Regions from separate parts of the Streptomyces sp. NPDC101219 genome, predicted to be linked through region 1. Evidence: riboswitches for the same ligand, from Rfam matches in the RefSeq annotation. Region 1 holds a riboswitch; the other holds the start of a gene.
What was found. Region 1 has a riboswitch for glycine ahead of gcvP (aminomethyl-transferring glycine dehydrogenase). Riboswitches for the same ligand answer to the same signal wherever they lie in the genome.

Region 1 (9,951 bases):
CTGTTCCGGGACCAGGTGGGTGCTCCGGGCGAGGACGTCGGGGGAGGTCAGGGCGCGCCGTCGGTTGACCCTGCGCAGCAGGGCGGCATAGGTTTCGGACAACCGTCAACCTCAGGTACGGGTGGAGACTTTTCCCGCCCGTACGCGTCCGAAGCCCCCGGTGGGCAGCCGCGGCAGGAGGATCCGTCCATGTCGGCCCTGGTGTGTACGAGGTGCGGTAACCGCAATGCGGAGAACAGCCGCTTCTGTTCCAACTGCGGCGCGCCGCTGAGGCCCGGGGTCACGCCCGAGCGCCCGTCCGAGACGACGTCCACGATCTCGATCTCGGGTCTGGAGGCGTACGACGCGGAGGCGACCGGGCAGACGCAGATGCCGATGCTGTCGCCCGAGGCGCAGGCGGCGGTCGACGCGCTGCCGGCGGGCTCGGCGCTGCTGGTGGTGCGCCGCGGTCCGAATTCCGGCAGCCGCTTCCTGCTCGACGGCGACCTGACGACGGCCGGGCGTCATCCGCAGAGCGACATCTTCCTCGACGACGTGACGGTCTCCCGGCGCCATGTGGAGTTCCGCCGGGGCCAGGACGGTTCGTTCACGGTGGCCGACGTCGGCAGCCTCAACGGCACGTACGTCAACCGCGAGCGGATCGACCAGGTCGCCCTGTCCAACGGGGACGAAGTGCAGATCGGCAAGTACCGGCTGGTCTTCTACGCGAACCAGCGGGGCTACTGAGTCCCCGGGCCGCGGCCCGGGGACCGAGGGAAGGTCCATGCCTCACTCACCGAGCGGCGGTGCCGGACACGGCGCCGCCGCCGCGGACACCGGACTGATGAGCATCGGCGCGGTGCTGAACGTGCTGCGCGAGGAGTTCCCCGAGGTCACCATCTCCAAGATCCGCTTCCTGGAGGCGGAGGGGCTGATCGAGCCGCAGCGCACCCCGTCGGGGTACCGCAAGTTCAGCGCGGGTGACGTCGAGCGCCTGGGCCATGTGCTGCGCATGCAGCGCGACCACTACCTGCCGCTGAAGGTGATCCGGGAGCATCTGGATGCGGTGGAGGCGGGCAGGGCCGCCCCGCTGCCGGTCCTGGGCCGGCCGCGGGACGGGGAGAGCGCCGAGCCGGCGGTGGCCGACGCGCCGACGGCGGCCCGGATCGGCCGGGCACAGCTGCTGGCGGCGGCGGGGGTCGACGAGCGGCAGTTCGCGGAGTGGGAGTCGTACGGGCTCCTCAGCCCCGTGGAGGAGGGCGTCTACGACGCGGAGGCGGTCACCGTCGCCGGGCTGATCTGCGAGCTGGGCCGGTTCGGGATCGAGCCACGCCATCTGAGGGCGATGAAGGCGGCCGCCGACCGGGAGGCCGGGCTGGTGGACCAGGTCGTCGCCCCGCTCCGGCGCCACCGCAATCCGCAGACCAGGGCGCATGCCGAGGCCCGCACGAAGGAACTGGCGGGGCTCACGGTGAAGCTGCACGCCGCGCTGGTCCATCTGGCGCTCGGGGTGCGTGTCCCTTAGGCTGCGCCGCTCGCGGGGCCGGATCGCTCACCCGTTCCCGGCCCGACTACCCAAACATCCCGGGCACGGCCTAGGGTTGCTGTGTGAACGAGCTCGATGTCGTAGGTGTCCGGGTCGAAATGCCCTCCAACCAACCGATCGTGCTGCTGCGTGAAGTGGGAGGGGACCGTTACCTCCCCATCTGGATCGGACCGGGGGAGGCGACGGCCATCGCCTTTGCCCAGCAGGGCATGGCTCCCGCGCGGCCGCTGACCCACGACCTGTTCAAGGACGTGCTGGAGGCCGTCGGACAGGAGCTCACGGAAGTGCGCATCACCGATCTGCGGGAAGGTGTCTTCTACGCCGAGCTGGTCTTCGCCAGTGGTGTGGAGGTCAGCGCCCGGCCGTCCGACGCGATAGCGCTGGCCCTGCGCACGGGGACGCCGATCTACGGCAGTGACACGGTGCTCGACGACGCGGGTATCGCCATCCCGGACGAGCAGGAGGACGAGGTGGAGAAGTTCCGCGAGTTCCTCGACCAGATCTCGCCGGAGGACTTCGGCACCAGCAGTCAGTGAGGCCCCCGCCGGGTGCCAGGTGCCGCTCGGGAGCGTCACACGCCTCGTGCGGAAAGCATTCGGCTAGCCTTTCCCCGCGACGGGGCACGGGAAACCACTCTTAGGGTGATTATCACTCGGCGTGCCGAGTGTGGCGATCGTTGACGCACCCTTGGTGACTGCCTACCGTCGAGGAGGCAGGTCAAGGACGGAGGTCGGCGTGAGAAGCAGCGGCGACGGTACGGCTGGGGGTGCCCCCGAACTGGGGGCGAGCGGCCCGTACCCTCCCATGAGCTCTCGGCTCCGCTCGGGCGGGGTGTACCCCCCTCACGGCAGTGCGGCCGATCACGCTCGACATCTGACGGCCGCCGCGACGGGCAGCGGAGGGGCGACGTCCATGGCGTCCGACCAGATCGGCTACCGGGGTCCCACCGCCTGCGCGGCGGCGGGGATCACCTATCGCCAGCTGGACTACTGGGCCCGCACGGGGCTGGTGGAACCGAGTGTGCGGCCCGCCCACGGGTCGGGCAGCCAGCGGCTGTACAGCTTCCGCGACGTCGTCGTGCTGAAGATCGTGAAGCGCTTCCTCGACACCGGTGTGTCCCTGCAGAACATCCGCACCGCCGTCCAGCACCTGCGTGAGCGAGGCTTCAGCGACCTGGAACGCATGACGCTGATGAGCGACGGAGCCACGGTCTACGAGTGCACCTCGCCCGACGAGGTCCACGCGCTGCTCCAGGGCGGCCAGGGCATCTTCGGCATCGCCGTCGGCGTGGTCTGGCGGGACGTCGAGGGCGCGCTGTCCCAGCTGCACGGCGAGCGCGTCGACACCGGGGAGACGCTGGTCGGGCACAACCCCACCGACGAGCTGGCCCGGCGGCGCAACCGGGCCGTCTGAGACCGGTACGGGAGCCGACGCCGCGGGGCCGGTGCCCGCTCCGGTCCGGTCGCCCGGCGGGGCGGGTCCGGGCAGGTCGCTGTCAGTGGCGTAGGGCAGCATCGAAGGCGTGAGATCCGCGCCCACCATCCTGCATCTCGACATGGATGCCTTCTACGCCTCGGTGGAGCAGGCGTCCAAGCCGAGCCTGCGCGGGAAGGCCGTCGTGGTGGGCGGGCTCGGGCCGCGCGGGGTGGTCGCCACCGCCTCCTACGAGGCCCGGGTGTTCGGCGTGCATTCCGCGATGCCCATGGCCCAGGCCCGCCGGCTCGCCCCGCACGCCGCCTACCTCGTGCCGCGCTTCGCCTTCTACCGATCGCTCAGCGAGCAGGTGATGGGCCTGCTCAAAGCGCTGTCCCCGCTCGTGGAGCCGCTGAGCCTCGACGAGGCGTTCGTGGACCTGGAGGCCGCCGGGGCCGCGTGGGACGAACCGTCGGCGCGCCGCGTCGGTGCCCGGCTGCGCGCGGACATCCGGGAGGTCACCGGGCTCACCGGGTCGGTGGGGCTGGCGGCCTCCAAGATGCTCGCCAAGATCGCCTCCGAGCGGGCCAAGCCGGACGGCCTGGTGGTCATCGAACCGGGCACCGAGCGGGCCCTGCTGGGTCCCCTGTCGGTGCGCACCCTGCCCGGCGTCGGCCCGGCCACCGGTGACCACCTGCGGCGCGCCGGCATCCACACGGTCCAGGAACTCGCCGAGGCGGGCGAGGACGAGCTGGTCCGGCTGGTGGGCAAGGCACACGGTCACGCCCTGTACGCCATGGCGCTGGCGCACGACGACCGGCCCGTGGTGGCCGAGCGCGAGGCGAAGTCGGTGTCGGTGGAGGACACCTACGACGTCGACATCCACGACCGCGTCCGGGTCGGGACGGAGGTGCGGCGGCTCGCCGACCGGTGCGTGCGCAGGCTGCGGAGCGCGGGCCTGTCGGGGCGCACCATCGTGCTGAAGGTGCGGCGCTACGACTTCTCCACGCTCACCCGCTCCGAGACCCTCCGCGGGCCCACGGACGACCCGGCGGTGGTGCGGGAGGCCGCAGCCCGGCTGCTGGACTCCGTCGACACCACGGGCGGCGTGCGGCTGCTCGGCGTCGGCGTCACGGGGCTGGCCGCTTACACGCAGGAGGACCTGTTCGCTCAGGCTGCCGGGGAGCGGGAGGAGCCGTCGCCCGAGGAGCCCGGCACGACGCCCGCCCCCGAGGACCGGCACCCGCCGGAGCGGCGCTGGCCCGCCGGACACGACGTGTGGCACACGGAGTTCGGGCACGGGTGGGTGCAGGGGAGCGGGCTGGGCCGGGTCACGGTGCGTTTCGAGACGCCCGGTTCGCAGCCGGGCCGGGTGCGGACCTTCCGCACCGACGACCCGGGTCTCCGGCCGGCGGACCCGCTCCCGCTGGTGCGGAGAGAGGACGACGGGGACGACGGGACCCCACCGGCCGCGGACGGCACCGGCTGAGAGCGCCACGGTGCCGTCAGGCCGGGACCGGGGTCAGGCCGGTTCGTCCTGGCCCGCCAGCTTGCCGAAGTCCCGGTCCGGCAGGGCCGGGGGAGCGGCGACGTCGAGGCCGTAGTGGTGGTAGAGCTGGAGTTCCTGCTCGGGAGACAGGTGCCGGCCGACGCCGAAGTCGGGGGCGTCCTTGATCAGGGCGCGCTCGAAGGGGACGTGGAGGGCGCCGTCCACGAGTTCGCTGGGCTCCAGGGGGACGAAGGCGTCGCGGCCGAACAGGCCGGTGCGTATCGCCGCCCACTCGGGGACACCCGTGGCGTCGTCGAGATACACCTCGTCGATGGTTCCGATCCGGTGTCCGTCGCGGTCGAACGCCTTGCGGCCGATCAGGTGGCGCGGGTCGATGTCGGTTCGCACGGGCCCTCCACTGGTCGCACTCATCCGTAAGCACTACACAACGGCACAATCGGTCCAGCGGCCACTCGAAGGCCCGTGCGGTGTCCCCGCTGGTACGCTGGCTTTCGGCTGCTGACCCCGTGCGGGAGAGTCCTCCGGGCACCATCGGAGGCGCCGAAGGAGCAAATCCTCCCCGGAATCTCTCAGGCCCACGTACCGCACGGGTGAGGTCACTCTGGAAAGCAGGGCGGGTGTCGACGGCTTCCGCTCTCACCGACGGTGAAAGCCGGGGCGTCTTCGGACGATCCGGTGAAGCTCTCAGGTCGAGATGACAGAGGGGGAGGCCGTCCGGGTACCCGTGCCGTGGTGCCCCACGAAGGTCGTCAGACCAGGAGGCCTCCGCAATGACCGCCCATCGCACTCCGCTGTCAGAGCTCGAGCAGGGGACACCCTTCGAGCAGCGCCACATCGGACCTGACCACGAGGCGCGCGCCAAGATGCTCGCCCAGGTCGGTTACGGCTCCCTCGACGAGCTCACGTCCGCCGCCGTCCCGGATGTCATCAAGAACACCGACGCGCTCGACCTGCCGGACGCCCGCAGTGAGGCCGAGGTGCTCGCCGAACTGCGCTCCCTGGCCGGACGCAACCAGGTGCTCGACTCCATGATCGGGCTCGGCTACTACGGGACGTTCACCCCGCCCGTCATCCTGCGCAACGTCCTGGAGAACCCCGCCTGGTACACGGCGTACACGCCCTACCAGCCGGAGATCTCCCAGGGCCGCCTCGAAGCGCTGCTGAACTTCCAGACCACCGTCGCCGAGCTGACCGGGCTGCCGACCGCCGGCGCCTCGCTGCTCGACGAGGGCACCGCCGCGGCCGAGGCGATGGCCCTGTCGCGGCGCATGGGCAAGAACAAGAAGGGCTTGTTCCTGGTCGACGCGGACGCGCTGCCGCAGACCGTCGCCGTGATCCGGACCCGCGCCGAACCGGCCGGTGTCGAGGTCGTCGTCGCCGACCTGAGCGACGGCATCCCCGCCGAGATCGCCGAGCGCGAGATCAACGGCGTGCTGCTCCAGTACCCGGGCGCCTCCGGTGCCGTCCGCGACCTCAAGCCGGTCATCGACCGGGCACACGAGCTCGGCGCCCTGGTCACGGTGGCCGCCGACCTCCTCGCGCTGACCCTGCTGACGTCGCCCGGAGAGCTCGGCGCGGACATCGCGGTCGGCACCACCCAGCGCTTCGGCGTGCCGATGGGCTTCGGCGGGCCGCACGCCGGCTACATGGCCGTCCAGGAGAAGATGGCCCGCAGCCTGCCCGGACGCCTCGTCGGCGTCTCCGTCGACGTCGACGGCAACCAGGCCTACCGGCTCGCGCTGCAGACCCGTGAGCAGCACATCCGCCGCGAGAAGGCCACCAGCAACATCTGCACGGCCCAGGTGCTGCTCGCCGTCATGGCCGGCATGTACGCCGTCTACCACGGTCCGGAGGGCCTGCGCACCATCGCGCGGCGCACCCACCGGTACGCCGTGATCCTCGCCGAGGGCCTGCGGGCCGGCGGGGTCGAGATCGTGCACGACTCCTACTTCGACACCGTGACCGCGCGGGTCCCCGGCCGGGCCGGCGAGGTCGTCGCCGCCGGCCGGGACAACGGCGTCAACCTGCGGCTCGTCGACGCCGACCACGTCTCGGCCGCCTGCGACGAGACCACCACCCGGGCGCAGCTGACGGCCGTGTGGCGGGCCTTCGGCGTCGACGGCGACGTCGAGGCGCTGGATGCCGCCGCGCGGGACACGCTGCCGGACGCGCTGCTGCGCTCCGACGAGTTCCTGACCCACCCGGTCTTCCACCAGCACCGCTCCGAGACGGCCATGCTGCGCTACCTGCGCCGGCTCGCCGACCGCGACTACGCGCTGGACCGCGGCATGATCCCGCTGGGCTCCTGCACCATGAAGCTCAACGCGACCACCGAGATGGAGCCGATCACCTGGCCCGAGTTCGGCGGGCTGCACCCCTTCGCGCCCGCCGAGCAGGCCGCCGGATACCTCACGCTCATCCGTGAGCTGGAGGACCGGCTCGCCGAGGTCACCGGCTACGACAAGGTGTCCCTCCAGCCCAACGCCGGTTCCCAGGGCGAGCTGGCCGGACTCCTCGCGGTGCGCGGCTACCACCGCGCCAACGGCGACGAGCAGCGCACGGTCTGCCTCATCCCGTCCTCCGCGCACGGCACCAACGCGGCCAGCGCGGTCATGGCAGGCATGAAGGTCGTCGTCGTCAGGACCGCCGACGACGGCGAGGTCGACGTCGAGGACCTGCGCGCCAAGATCGAGCAGTACCGCGACCAGCTCGCCGTGCTGATGATCACCTACCCGTCGACGCACGGCGTGTTCGAGGAGCACGTCGCCGACATCTGCGCCGCGGTGCACGAGGCCGGCGGCCAGGTCTACGTGGACGGCGCCAACCTCAACGCCCTGGTCGGTCTGGCCAAGCCGGGCCACTTCGGCGGCGACGTCTCCCATCTGAACCTGCACAAGACGTTCTGCATCCCGCACGGCGGCGGTGGCCCCGGCGTCGGCCCGGTCGGCGTCCGCGCCCACCTGGCCCCCTACCTGCCGAACCACCCGCTGCAGCCCGAAGCGGGGCCGGAGACCGGGGTCGGCCCGATCTCGGCGGCGCCCTGGGGCTCGGCGGGCATCCTGCCCATCTCCTGGGCGTACGTCCGGCTCATGGGCGGCGAGGGCCTGAAGCGGGCCACGCAGGTGGCGGTCCTCAGCGCCAACTACATCGCCAAGCGCCTGGAACCGCACTACCCGGTGCTCTACACCGGTCCCGGCGGGCTGGTGGCGCACGAATGCATCATCGACCTGCGCCCGCTGACCAAGGCGACCGGCGTCAGCGTCGACGACGTGGCCAAGCGGCTGATCGACTACGGCTTCCACGCGCCGACGATGTCCTTCCCGGTGGCCGGGACGCTGATGATCGAGCCGACCGAGTCCGAGGACTTGGCCGAACTGGACCGGTTCTGCGAGACGATGATCGCCATCCGTGCGGAGATCGAGAAGGTCGGGTCGGGCGAGTGGCCCGCCGAGGACAACCCGCTGCGCAACGCCCCGCACACCGCCGCCGCGCTCGGCGGGGAGTGGGACCACGCGTACAGCCGCGAGGAGGCGGTCTTCCCGGTCGGCGTCAGCGCCGCGGACAAGTACTGGCCGCCGGTGCGGCGCATCGACCAGGCCTTCGGCGACCGCAACCTGGTGTGCTCCTGCCCGCCGCTGGACGCGTACGAGGACTGACGTCCTTCGGGGAGCACCGTCCCGTGGGCCCGGCGTGGCACGGGGGACGATGGTGTCGGGGCAGGTGAGCGCCCGGCCGGGGAATGCCCGGCCGGGCGCTCACGCGTCTGCGGGCCTCAGGGGGTAAGGAGGCTGTCAGGCGGTGCCGAGGGTGCCGATGGACGGTTCCAGCAGGTCGAAGGCGCGGGCCGCCTCCGGCGCGACCGTCGCCTCGATCTCCTGGGCGGGCAGCCCGGCGAGGGTGAGCTGCTGGATGCGCCGGAACAGCAGACGGTGAACCGTGCCCAGGAGACCGGCGGCCGTGCGGATCATGATGTCGTCGGCCGGCAGCTGCTCGGCCGCCGCGAGTGCCTCGGCCAGTGCCTCCTCCCGGCGGTCGTGCAGGCCGCGCAGACAGGCGGTGAGGGTGGCGCTGTCGGCCACCATCCGCGCGAACTCCGGGCCGGTGAAGCCGCTCACCGGATCATGGGCGGCGAGCGCCTCGGTGAACGCGCGGCGCAGCGCGCCCAGGGCGGACTCGCCGGGCCTGCGCGCGGCCACCGACGAGGCCAGGGCTGCGACGAAGGCGTCCTGGTGGTCGAGCGCCAGGTCCTCCTTGCGGGCGAAGTAGTTGGTGACCGTCTTCTTCGACACCCGCGCGGCGTCGGCGATCTCCGCGATCGTCGTGGCGTCGAAGCCCTGCCGGAGGAAGAGACGGGTGGCCTGATCGGAGATGTGCTGACGCGTCTCCTGCTTCTTGACTTCGCGCAGGCCGCCCCCGGACCCTGCCGACGCGCTGTCGTGGTGACTGCTCATGGATGAATCTTACCCCCGTAGTATTTTTTTGTTGACACTCCTCATCGGTCGAGTATAATTTTACGACCGACGTAAGAGCGACCAGTCCTACGGGGGACCCCATGACCGACCCTTCCGTCCTGCACCCGCTGCCGGAACACGAGCGCGTCGTGTTCCTCAGGCCGCTGATCACCTCACCGTCGATCGAGGTCGGCGAGTTCACCTACTACGACGACCCCGATGCGGCGACCGAGTTCGAGCGGCGCAACGTCCTCTACGCCTACGGTCCGGAGAAGCTGGTCATCGGCCGGTTCTGCGCCGTGGCGTCCGGCACCCGCTTCCTGATGGCCGGGGCGGAGCACCCGACGATGGGGGTGTCCACCTTCCCGTTCACCATGTTCGGCGGGGAGTGGACCGACCGGACCCTCGATCTGGTCACCTCCATGCCCAGCCGCGGTGACACGGTCGTCGGCAACGACGTCTGGTTCGGCTACGGCGCCACCGTCATGCCGGGCGTGCGCATCGGCGACGGCGCCATCATCGCCGCCGGAGCCGTCGTCACGGCCGACGTGCCGCCGTACACCGTGGTCGGCGGCAACCCGGCCCGCCCGATCCGGCAGCGGTACAGCGACGCGGACGTGGCCCTCCTGCTGGAAGCGGCCTGGTGGGACTGGCCCGTCGACGTGGTCACCCGCCATGTGCGCACGATCATGGCCGGCACACCGGCGGAGATCAGCGCGATCGCCGCCCGCGAGACCGGCGGCCGCGGCCACGCCCCCGGCACGTCATGACCACCCCGGCGAACGCCACCACCGCCCCTCCCCGCCCGGAACTCCCCGCAAGGAGCATGCATTGACCGACACCCCGACCACCGCCGCCGGCCCGCTCGCCCCGCTGCCGCCGCTGTCCGCCCAGGCCGACCGCCTGATCGAACTCGGCCTGCACACGCACGGGGGCCTGCCGGCGGAAGAGGTCCGCTCCTTCGCCGAACGGCACTCATCGGCGGGCCGGGACACCCTGCTGGCCCTTCACCCCGACCGTGCCCCCGCCTCGGTCCTCGCACCGTCGCTGCG
Region 2 (9,951 bases), on a different contig from region 1:
TGATCTACGGCGGGGAGAAGGTGTTCGCGGCCGGCGCGGACATCAAGGAGATGCAGGCCATGGACCACACCGCGATGATCCTGCGCGCCCGCGGCCTGCAGGACTCCTTCACGGCCGTGGCCCGCATCCCCAAGCCGGTGGTCGCCGCGGTCACCGGCTACGCGCTGGGCGGCGGCTGCGAGCTCGCGCTCTGCGCGGACTACCGCATCGCCGGGGACAACGCCAAGCTGGGCCAGCCCGAGATCCTGCTCGGCCTCATCCCGGGCGCGGGCGGCACCCAGCGCCTCTCCCGCCTCATCGGGCCGTCCCGTGCGAAGGACCTCATCTTCACGGGCCGTCAGGTGAGGGCCGACGAGGCGCTGACGCTCGGCCTGGTGGACCGGGTGGTGCCCGCCGCCGAGGTCTACGAGCAGGCGCACGCGTGGGCTGCGAAGCTGGCCAAGGGCCCGGCGCTGGCGCTGCGTGCGGCCAAGGAGTCCGTCGACACCGGCCTGGAGACGGACATCGACACCGGCCTCGCCGTCGAACGGAACTGGTTCGCGGGCCTGTTCGCCACAGAGGACCGCGAGCGCGGCATGCGCAGCTTCGTGGAGGAGGGTCCCGGCAAGGCGAAGTTCCTGTGAAACCTCGCCCCGGGCCTTGCAATTGACACGATGTCTGATCCGGCCCCCCCGGCGGGACGGTTTGTGGGAGCCTTGGTGCACCCTAAGCCTGTCGCGTCGAGGGGGCCCGTCGATTGCCACACAGCGAGCCGTTTCCGCAGGTAGAAGCCGGTGGGAACGATCCCGAACTGCCGGTGGCATATGACGGCGGACGATTGCACTCAGGGGGCGTACGGGGGGCGTATTCCCCCGTACCGGCCCCTGGGGTGCCGGCAGGCGGCCATGATGGGGGCATGGCGGGGCTGGAGGGTCTGGGACAGCCGCGGGGAGACGGACACGCGACCGCGTCGCGCTGGTCGCCGACGGTCGAGGACGAACGAGCCCTGCGCGCACTGGAGTTGTACGGCGATCCGACGGAGTCCGAGGTGTCGCTGCCGTCGCTCCCCGAGTCCGCCGCCATCGCCCGCAGGATCACCCAGGTGGTGATCCTGCGTCACTGGGGCCTGACCGCACGCACCACCGAGGACGCCGTGTTATTGGTGTCCGAACTCGTCGGCAACGCCGTCCGCCACACCGGCGCCCGCGTGTTCGGACTGCGGATGCACCGCCGCCGAGGCCGGATCCGCGTCGAGGTGCGCGACCCCTCCCGCGGCCTGCCCTGCCTGATGCCGGTGCAGGAGCTGGACACCAGCGGGCGCGGCCTGTTCCTGGTCGACAAACTGGCCGACCGCTGGGGCGTCGACCTGCTGCCCCGCGGCAAGACCACCTGGTTCGAGATGCGGGTCGCGGAGCGCTGAGTACCGCCGTCCGCCGCCGGTACGGCACCGGTCCCCGCGGGCGCTAATCTGACCTGCGTCATCAGGACTCCGGGGGAGCCCGCGGAGCACCGAGAGAACACGACGAAGAGGGGCGGTCCGGTGGCGGACATCGAGGAAGCACGCAAGCAGTTCGAGCGGATCGACACGAACGGCGACGGGTTCATCACCGCCGCCGAGTTCAAGACGGCGCTCGCCCAGGGCGGAGACTGGAACGTCACCGAGGAGGTCGCCGAGGCGATCATCGCCTCCCGCGACCTGAACGGGGACAAGCTCCTGTCGTTCGACGAGTTCTGGATCCACCTCAGCAAGTGAGGCCCGCCGGGGCCCGGTCCACGCGCGCACCACGGCGGACCGGGCCCCGACGCGTGCCCGGACCGTGGCCCCGAACTCCGGGGCCGACGCCGGGCACCGGCCCGGCCTCCGCGGCGCCCCGCGAAGCTCAGGCCCCCTCGGCCCACTCCCTGAGGGCCGCCTCGTCGGCGAAGTCGGCGACGTTCCGGTCGAGCGGGTCGTCGGTGTACTGGTGGAAGCGCCACGCCGCCTCGACACGGGGCTCGCCCGCCGTGACGTAGTCGGCGATCCACAGGCCGTCGCCCGCCTCGGAGGTGGTGTCGACGTTGAGCCAGAAGTCCCGGTTGCAGTACAGGACGACCCGGTGGTCCGGCCCGAGCTCCTTCAGCTCGCGCAGGAAGCAGTCCTTCTCGGCGCCGCTCGCCCGGCTGCCCGCTCCCGTCGTCTCCCAGTCGACGGCCAGCACGTCACCGGGCCGCAGCGGTGCCTCGCCCAGAAAGTGCTCCGCCTGCGCGGTGAGGTCGCCGGGCCACAGGAAGTGGTAGAAGCCGACGACCAGACCGGCGTCGCGCGCCCGCTTGCTCTGGTCCGTCAGCTTCGGGCTGGTGTACGTACGGCCCTCCGTCGCCTTGACGAAGACGAAGGACAGGCCGTCGGTGTCGTAGGAGGCGGGCTGGTACGAGCTCACGTCGATGCCGTGCAGCATGCGGGCTCCCTGAGGCGTTCGTGGGGGAGGGGGAGTCCAAGGACTCCTTCCCCGCCCGGCGCCGCCGACCCGCCCCGGACGCGAAGTGACCGACTGTGACCGGGTGCGTCCGGGGATGGCCCCTCAGCATTCGATGATGTTCACCGCCAGCCCGCCCCGGGCCGTCTCCTTGTACTTGACCGACATGTCCGCGCCGGTCTCCTTCATCGTCTTGATGACCTTGTCCAGGGACACCTTGTGCGAGCCGTCGCCGCGCAGCGCCATCCGGGCCGCCGTGACCGCCTTGACCGCGGCCATGCCGTTGCGCTCGATGCACGGGATCTGCACCAGGCCGCCCACCGGGTCGCAGGTCAGGCCCAGGTTGTGCTCCATGCCGATCTCCGCCGCGTTCTCCACCTGCCACGGCGAGCCGCCCATCACCTCGGCGAGGGCGCCCGCGGCCATGGAGCAGGCGGAGCCCACCTCGCCCTGGCAGCCGACCTCGGCGCCGGAGATGGAGGCGTTCTCCTTGAAGAGCATGCCGATCGCGCCGGCCGCCAGCAGGAAGCGGACCACGCCCTCCTCGTCGGCGCCGGGCACGAAGTTGACGTAGTAGTGCAGCACGGCGGGGATGATGCCTGCCGCGCCGTTCGTCGGAGCGGTGACGACCCGGCCGCCGGCCGCGTTCTCCTCGTTCACGGCCATCGCGTAGAGGGTGATCCACTCCATGGAGAGCGCCTGCGGGTCGCCCTCCGAGCGCAGCTTGCGGGCGGTGTTCGCGGCCCGGCGGCTCACCTTCAGGCCGCCCGGCAGGATGCCCTCGCGGGACATGCCGCGCGCCACGCACGCCTGCATCACGCGCCAGATCTCCAGCAGGCCCTCGCGGATCTCCTCCTCGGTCCGCCAGGCCCGCTCGTTCTCCAGCATCAGCGCGGAGATCGACAGGCCGGTCTCCCGGGTCAGGCGCAGCAGCTCGTCACCCGTGCGGAACGGGTACTTCAGGACGGTGTCGTCCAGCTTGATGCGGTCCGCGCCGACCGCCTCCTCGTCGACGACGAAGCCGCCGCCCACCGAGTAGTACGTCTTCTCCAGCAGCGTCGCGCCCGAGGCGTCGTACGCCCACAGGGTCATGCCGTTGGCGTGGTACGGGAGCGCCTTGCGGCGGTGCAGCACCAGGTCGTCGTCGAAGGAGAAGGCGATCTCGTGCTCGCCGAGGAGGCGCAGCCGGCCGCCGTCCTTGATCTTCTCCACCCGCTCGTCGGCCGTCTCCACGTCCACCGTGCGCGGCGAGTCGCCCTCCAGGCCGAGCAGCACCGCCTTGGGCGTGCCGTGGCCGTGGCCGGTGGCGCCGAGCGAGCCGTACAGCTCGGCGCGGACGGAGGCCACCGAGCCCAGCAGGCCCTCGTTGCGCAGCCGCCGGGAGAACAGGCCGGCCGCGCGCATCGGACCGACCGTGTGCGAGCTGGACGGGCCGATGCCGATCGAGAACAGGTCGAAGACCGAGATGGCCACGGGAGGACTCCTAGGGGTTCGGCGGACGACGCTGTCCGCCGGCGGTACAGGGGGTGCGTGAGGGGCGCGTACGACGCGGGGCATCGCGCCCACCGTTTCCAGTGTGCGCGATGCCCCGGACGTTCGTACGAATCAAAGGGTACGAAACTACTTCAGACCGGGGTACAGCGGATGCTTCGCCGCGAGCGCCGTCACCCGGGCCCGCAGCGTCTCGGCGTCGTACTCGGGCTTCAGCGTCTCGGCGATCACGTCCGCGACCTCGGCGAAGTCCTCGGCGGTGAAGCCGCGGGTGGCGAGGGCGGGCGTGCCGATGCGCAGGCCGGAGGTGACCATCGGCGGACGCGGGTCGTTCGGGATCGCGTTGCGGTTGACGGTGATCCCGACCTCGTGCAGCCGGTCCTCAGCCTGCTGTCCGTCGAGCTCCGAGGCGCGCAGGTCGACCAGGACCAGGTGCACGTCCGTGCCGCCGGACAGCACGTCCACGCCGACGGCCCGGACGTCGTCCTTCACCAGGCGCTCGGCCAGGATCCGGGCGCCCTCCAGGGTGCGGCGCTGGCGGTCCTTGAACTCCTCGGAGGCGGCGACCTTGAACGCGACCGCCTTCGCGGCGACCACGTGCTCCAGCGGGCCGCCCTGCTGGCCGGGGAAGACCGCGGAGTTGATCTTCTTGGCCAGCTCGGACGTGCTGAGGATCACACCGCCGCGGGGGCCGCCGAGGGTCTTGTGGGTCGTGGTGGTGACGACGTGGGCGTGCGGCACCGGGTTGGGGTGCAGGCCCGCCGCGACCAGACCGGCGAAGTGCGCCATGTCGACCATGAGGTAGGCGCCGACCTCGTCCGCGATCCGGCGGAACGCGGCGAAGTCCAGCTGCCTCGGGTAGGCCGACCAGCCGGCCACGATCAGCTTCGGCTTCTTCTCCTTGGCGAGCCGCTCGACCTCGGCCATGTCGACGACCCCGGTGTCGTCCACGTGGTAGGCGACCACGTCGTACAGCTTGCCGGAGAAGTTGATCTTCATGCCGTGGGTCAGGTGCCCGCCGTGCGCCAGGTTCAGGCCCATGATCGTGTCACCGGGCTTGAGCAGCGCGAACATCGCGGCGGCGTTGGCCTGCGCGCCCGAGTGCGGCTGCACGTTGGCGTGCTCGGCGCCGAAGAGCTCCTTGACCCGGTCGATCGCGATCTGCTCGATCACGTCGACGTGCTCGCAGCCGCCGTAGTAGCGGCGGCCGGGGTAGCCCTCGGCGTACTTGTTGGTCAGGACGGTGCCCTGGGCCTCCATGACCGCGACCGGGGCGAAGTTCTCCGAGGCGATCATCTCGAGGGTGGACTGCTGCCGGTGCAGCTCCGCGTCGACGGCGGCGGCGACGGCCGGGTCGAGCTCGTGCAGGGGCGTGTTCAGAAGCGACATTGCGGCGACGACTCCTCAGCCCGCGATGTGGGCGTCGTACTCGGCGGCGGTCAGCAGGTCGGACGGCTCGTCGGTGATGCGCACCTTGAACAGCCAACCGCCCTCGAAGGGAGCCGAGTTGACCAGCGACGGGTCGTTCACCACGTCCTCGTTGACCGCGGTGACCTCGCCGGTGACCGGGCAGTAGAGGTCGCTGACCGACTTGGTCGACTCCAGCTCGCCGCAGGTCTCGCCCGCGGTCACCGTGTCACCGACCTCGGGGAGCTGGACGAAGACGACGTCGCCGAGCGCGTTCGCCGCGTGCTCCGTGATGCCGATCGTCGACACGCCGTCCTCGGCGTCCGACAGCCACTCGTGTTCCTTGCTGTACCGCAGGTTCTGGGGGTTGCTCATGGCCTGGATTCTCCTGTACGCGGGGGACTGCTGACGGGGGAGGGACAGCGGCGGACGCCCGTGGACGGCTGCGCGACGGCACCGGTGCGCACGCGCGGACGGCTGTCCGGAAACGCTACGACGGTGTCACTTCTGACGCTTGTAGAACGGCAGCGCCACGACCTCGTACGGCTCCTGACGGCCGCGGATGTCGACGGCGACCCCCGCGGTGCCCGGAGCGGCGTGGGCCGGGTCGACGTAGGCCATCGCGATGGGCTTGCCCAGCGTGGGCGACGGCGCACCGGAGGTGACCTCGCCGATCACCTCGTCGCCCTTGACGACCGGGTACCCGGCGCGCGGGACCCGGCGGCCCTCGGCGACCAGCCCGACCAGCACGCGGGGCGGGTTCTGCTCGGCGCGCGCGGCGGCCTCGGTCAGGGCGGCGCGGCCCACGAAGTCGCCCTCCTTCTCGAACTTCACCACCCGGCCGAACCCGGCGTCGAACGGCGTCAGCGAGCTGCTCAGCTCGTTGCCGTACAGCGGCATGCCCGCCTCCAGGCGCAGCGTGTCCCGGCAGGACAGCCCGCACGGGACCAGGCCGACGCCCTCGCCGGCCTTGGTCAGCGCCTGCCACAGTTCGACCGCGTGCTCCGGCTTCACGAACAGCTCGAAGCCGTCCTCGCCGGTGTAGCCGGTACGGGCGATCAGCGCGGGCAGACCCGCCACCGTGCCGGGCAGCCCGGAGTAGTACTTCAGGCCGTCCAGGTCGGCGTCGGTGAGGGAGGCGAGGACGGTGACGGACTCGGGGCCCTGCACGGCGAGCAGCGCGTAGGCGTCGCGGTCGTCGCGCACCTCGGCGTCGAAACCGGCCGACCGCTCCACCAGCGCGTCGAGCACCGTCTGCGCGTTGGAGGCGTTGGCGACGACCAGGTACTCCGACTCGCCGAGCCGGTAGACGATCAGGTCGTCGAGGATGCCGCCGTTCTCGTCGCAGATCATCGTGTAGCGGGCCCGGCCCTGCTTGACCGTGCCGATGTTGCCGACCAGGGCGTGGTCGAGGAGCGCGCGCGCCTGCGGACCGCTGACCGTGATCTCACCCATGTGGGAGAGGTCGAAGAGCCCGGCCCGGTTGCGGACGGCGAGGTGCTCGTCGCGTTCGGAGCCGTAGCGCAGCGGCATGTCCCAGCCGGCGAAGTCGGTCATCGTCGCGCCGAGCGCGCGATGCACGGCATCGAGCGCGGTCCGGCGGAGTTCGGTACTGCTCATCGGTAGGTCTCCCAGTGGCGATGGGGTCCCCCCGCGCCGGGGCAGCTGCTGGCGGGCCGAGGTCCTGGGGCAGCAGGACGGCGTGGGAAGGGCGAGGACGATCCTCCCCATCTGTCATCGGAACCTGAGAGGTTCGCCATGACCGCCCGCGCAGGGGACGGCGTACGGCTTGCACCTTGGGTGGAGCCACCGGAGCAGTGTCGCGGCGGCCCGCTTTTCAGATGTGCCTCGCCCGCGCGGTAACGGGGCCTGAGAGATTCAAGGGAGGGACTTGCTCCTTCGGCGCCCCGGCGTGCCACAAGTGCCGGAGACTCTCCCGCGCGGATTCAAACGGCCGGTATGCAGTTGGCGGGCTCATCATTGCACGCATTCCGGGGTCGCGGCAGGGGGACCCTTCTCAGGGGACGCGCAGGGTGCGCGCTCGGTCACAGCGAGCTGTGACCGGCCTGTTGCGGGAAACGGACGGAAACCAGTGACACCCCGCATTACCTTCTCTTCACAGCCGGCTGGGCGCGGGACTCCGGTACCCGGCCCCAGGGGAGGACACACGGTGAACAGGACCACGGCGTACGCCGGCGCGACGGGCGCCCCACCGCCCGACCGGCCGGACGTCCCGGCCCCGTCGGCCGCGGCGGGCACCACGGCCGCGGCGGGCACGACGGCCGCGGCGGTCCCGGCCCGGGTGCCCGCCCCCGCCGCCCCGCCGGCCGGGCCCGGCGGATCGCTCCCCGCGCCCGCCGTCCACGACCTGCGCGGACGCACCGGCGGCGGCCCGCACGCCCTGCTCTTCGCCCCGCGGGACGTCGTCGTGGTCACCGGACTGCCCGGCAGCGGCAAGTCCACTCTGATGCGGCGCACCGTGCGCGGGCCCCGCGTCGACTCCCAGGACACCCGCGACCGCTGGGACGCCCGGATGCCCCGCTTCCTGCCGTACGCGCTCTACCGGCCGCTGGTCCGCCTGGACCACTACGCGGGCCTGCGCCGCGCGCTGCGCACCGGCGAGGGCGTCGTCGTGCACGACTGCGGCACCCAGGCATGGGTACGCCGCTGGCTGGCCCGCGAGGCCCGCCGCCGGGGAGCACACCTGCGGCTGCTGCTCCTCGACGTCACCCCGCAACAGGCCCTGGACGGCCAGCGTGCCCGCGGCCGCGGCGTCTCGCGGTACGCCTTCCTGCGGCACCGCGCGGCGGTGGACCGGCTGCTGCGCGCGGTGCGGCGGGGCGAACCGCCCGCCGGCTGCGGCTCGGTGGTCCTGCTCGACCGGGACGCGACGGACACTCTGAGCCGGATCGGCTTCACCCGTTGACGGCGGACACCCGGCTCGACGGCGGACATCCGGCCGGACACCGGCCCGGAGTGCCGCACGGCCGGACGGCGACCGTGCGGCAGCGGTTAGCCTTTCCAGCCACAGCAGTGGTTCCAGGCAGGCGGTAGGCAGATGGACTTCCCGGCGGGCTTCTCCGCGGACTTCCCGGCACAGGCACACCCCCATCCGCACGGCGGATGGCCCGGCAACGAGCTGGAGGAGGTGCTCTCCGCCTCCCTCGGCGTCCCCTCGGCCGGCGGCCGGATCGTCGAGGTCCTGGGCCGCAGCTTCGTGTGGATACCCCTGCCGAACGGCGGCGGACCCGACAGCGGCTCCCTGGACCTGCCCACGATGGAACTCGACGGCCAGGCCTACGTGCCGGTCTTCAGCTCCGAGGAGCAGTTCCGCCAGGTGGTCGGCTCGCACATGTCGTACACCATCGCGCCCGCCGTGGAGTTCGCCCGCGGGCTGCCCCCGCAGGCCGGGATCGCCGTGAACCCGGGCGGCGTCATCGGCATCCCGCTGCCGCCCGAGGCGGTGGCCGACCTGTGCCGGAGCGGGAACACCCCGCCCGACGGCACGCCGGGCGGCGGCGGCCGGGTCCGGCTGTTCGAGCCCGACTGGCAGGACGACCCGGTGGACTTCCTCGCGGCGGCCGGCGCCGAGTTCGAGGCGCTAGGCGTGGTGCGCACCGCCCGCCGCTGCCTGGCCGCGGTCGAGACGGCCGACCCGGTGCTCTTCATCGGCGTCGAACTGACCCGGTGGGACGAGGACCCGCACACCCTGCCGACGGACGCGCTCGGCCGCGCCCTGGGTCGCACGCCGGTGAAGTGGCCGGTCAACGTGGTCCTCCTGGACGTCGCCCAGGACCCCGTCGGCGACTGGATGCGCGAGCGCGTGCGGCCCTTCTACCAGCAGCAGTAGGCCGGACCGGCCGGGACGCGCGGGTTCCGCGCCGCCCGGGCCGCGGCCCGGGCGGCCGCACGGCTGCCGGACCGCCACCGGTCCGGCCGGCACGGGGCGGCTTAAGCTAGGTTCATTGGCTGGGGCGAGGGCGTTGTACGGAGGGGCGATACAAAGTGAGCGCTGGCACCGCGGCGGCCGGACAGGTCGAGCACATGCTGCGCCAGGTGACGCCCGGGCGCTACGACGCCTACGAGGCGTTGCTGCGCGCGCTCGCCACGCCCTCCTCCGGCCAGGTCTGGATGCTGCTGTGGCACGGCCAGGCGGGCTCCCCTGACGCCCAGTACGGGAACATGGAGGTCGACGGCCACGGCTACGCGCCGTGTGTCACCTCCGCGCAGGAGCTGTCCGCCAGCGGCTGGAACCGGTCCTACGAGGTCGTCGACGGCCTCGACGTGGCCCGCGCCCTCTACCCCGACCGCTTCGGTCTCTGGCTCAACCCGCACGCGCCCGGCGGCGGCGTCGGCGTCCCGTGGCTGGACCTGCGCCGCATCGCCACGGGCCTCGACCGCCAGCCCGCGGGACCGCTCAGACTGTCCGAACCCGGCATCGAGATCCCGCAGTTCTACGCCCTGCTCGCGCAGAACGCCCACCGCACCCCGGCCGTCCGCGCCCTGCGCCGCGCCTGGGTGCAGCCCGCGCTGGGGGCGCCGTACCTCGCCATCGGCCTCGACGTGTACGACACCTCGCCGCCGTCGGTGGACGCGGTGCGCGGCATGATGCAGCAGT

Region 2: another riboswitch for glycine. It lies ahead of gcvT (glycine cleavage system aminomethyltransferase GcvT); the one in region 1 lies ahead of gcvP (aminomethyl-transferring glycine dehydrogenase).

The regions. Positions count from the first base shown of each region.
Region 1 is NZ_JBIWOK010000001.1:6,307-16,257, forward strand. It holds gene ACIRPP_RS00040 (FHA domain-containing protein) at 1-726, shown strand, start outside; gene ACIRPP_RS00045 (MerR family transcriptional regulator) at 764-1,504, shown strand; gene ACIRPP_RS00050 (bifunctional nuclease family protein) at 1,588-2,061, shown strand; gene ACIRPP_RS00055 (MerR family transcriptional regulator) at 2,261-2,938, shown strand; gene ACIRPP_RS00060 (DNA polymerase IV) at 3,048-4,427, shown strand; gene ACIRPP_RS00065 (PRC-barrel domain-containing protein) at 4,461-4,835, opposite strand; glycine riboswitch at 4,948-5,043, shown strand; gene gcvP (aminomethyl-transferring glycine dehydrogenase) at 5,219-8,104, shown strand; gene ACIRPP_RS00075 (TetR/AcrR family transcriptional regulator) at 8,240-8,899, opposite strand; gene ACIRPP_RS00080 (CatB-related O-acetyltransferase) at 9,001-9,669, shown strand; gene ACIRPP_RS00085 (DUF5701 family protein) at 9,731-9,951, shown strand, end outside.
Region 2 is NZ_JBIWOK010000006.1:412,794-422,744, forward strand. It holds gene ACIRPP_RS14855 (enoyl-CoA hydratase/isomerase family protein) at 1-623, shown strand, start outside; gene ACIRPP_RS14860 (ATP-binding protein) at 791-1,399, shown strand; gene ACIRPP_RS14865 (EF-hand domain-containing protein) at 1,520-1,732, shown strand; gene ACIRPP_RS14870 (GH25 family lysozyme) at 1,860-2,417, opposite strand; gene ACIRPP_RS14875 (L-serine ammonia-lyase) at 2,541-3,908, opposite strand; gene glyA (serine hydroxymethyltransferase) at 4,056-5,315, opposite strand; gene gcvH (glycine cleavage system protein GcvH) at 5,331-5,708, opposite strand; gene gcvT (glycine cleavage system aminomethyltransferase GcvT) at 5,835-6,953, opposite strand; glycine riboswitch at 7,181-7,282, opposite strand; gene ACIRPP_RS14895 (AAA family ATPase) at 7,504-8,259, shown strand; gene ACIRPP_RS14900 (enhanced serine sensitivity protein SseB) at 8,392-9,183, shown strand; gene ACIRPP_RS14905 (enhanced serine sensitivity protein SseB C-terminal domain-containing protein) at 9,339-9,951, shown strand, end outside.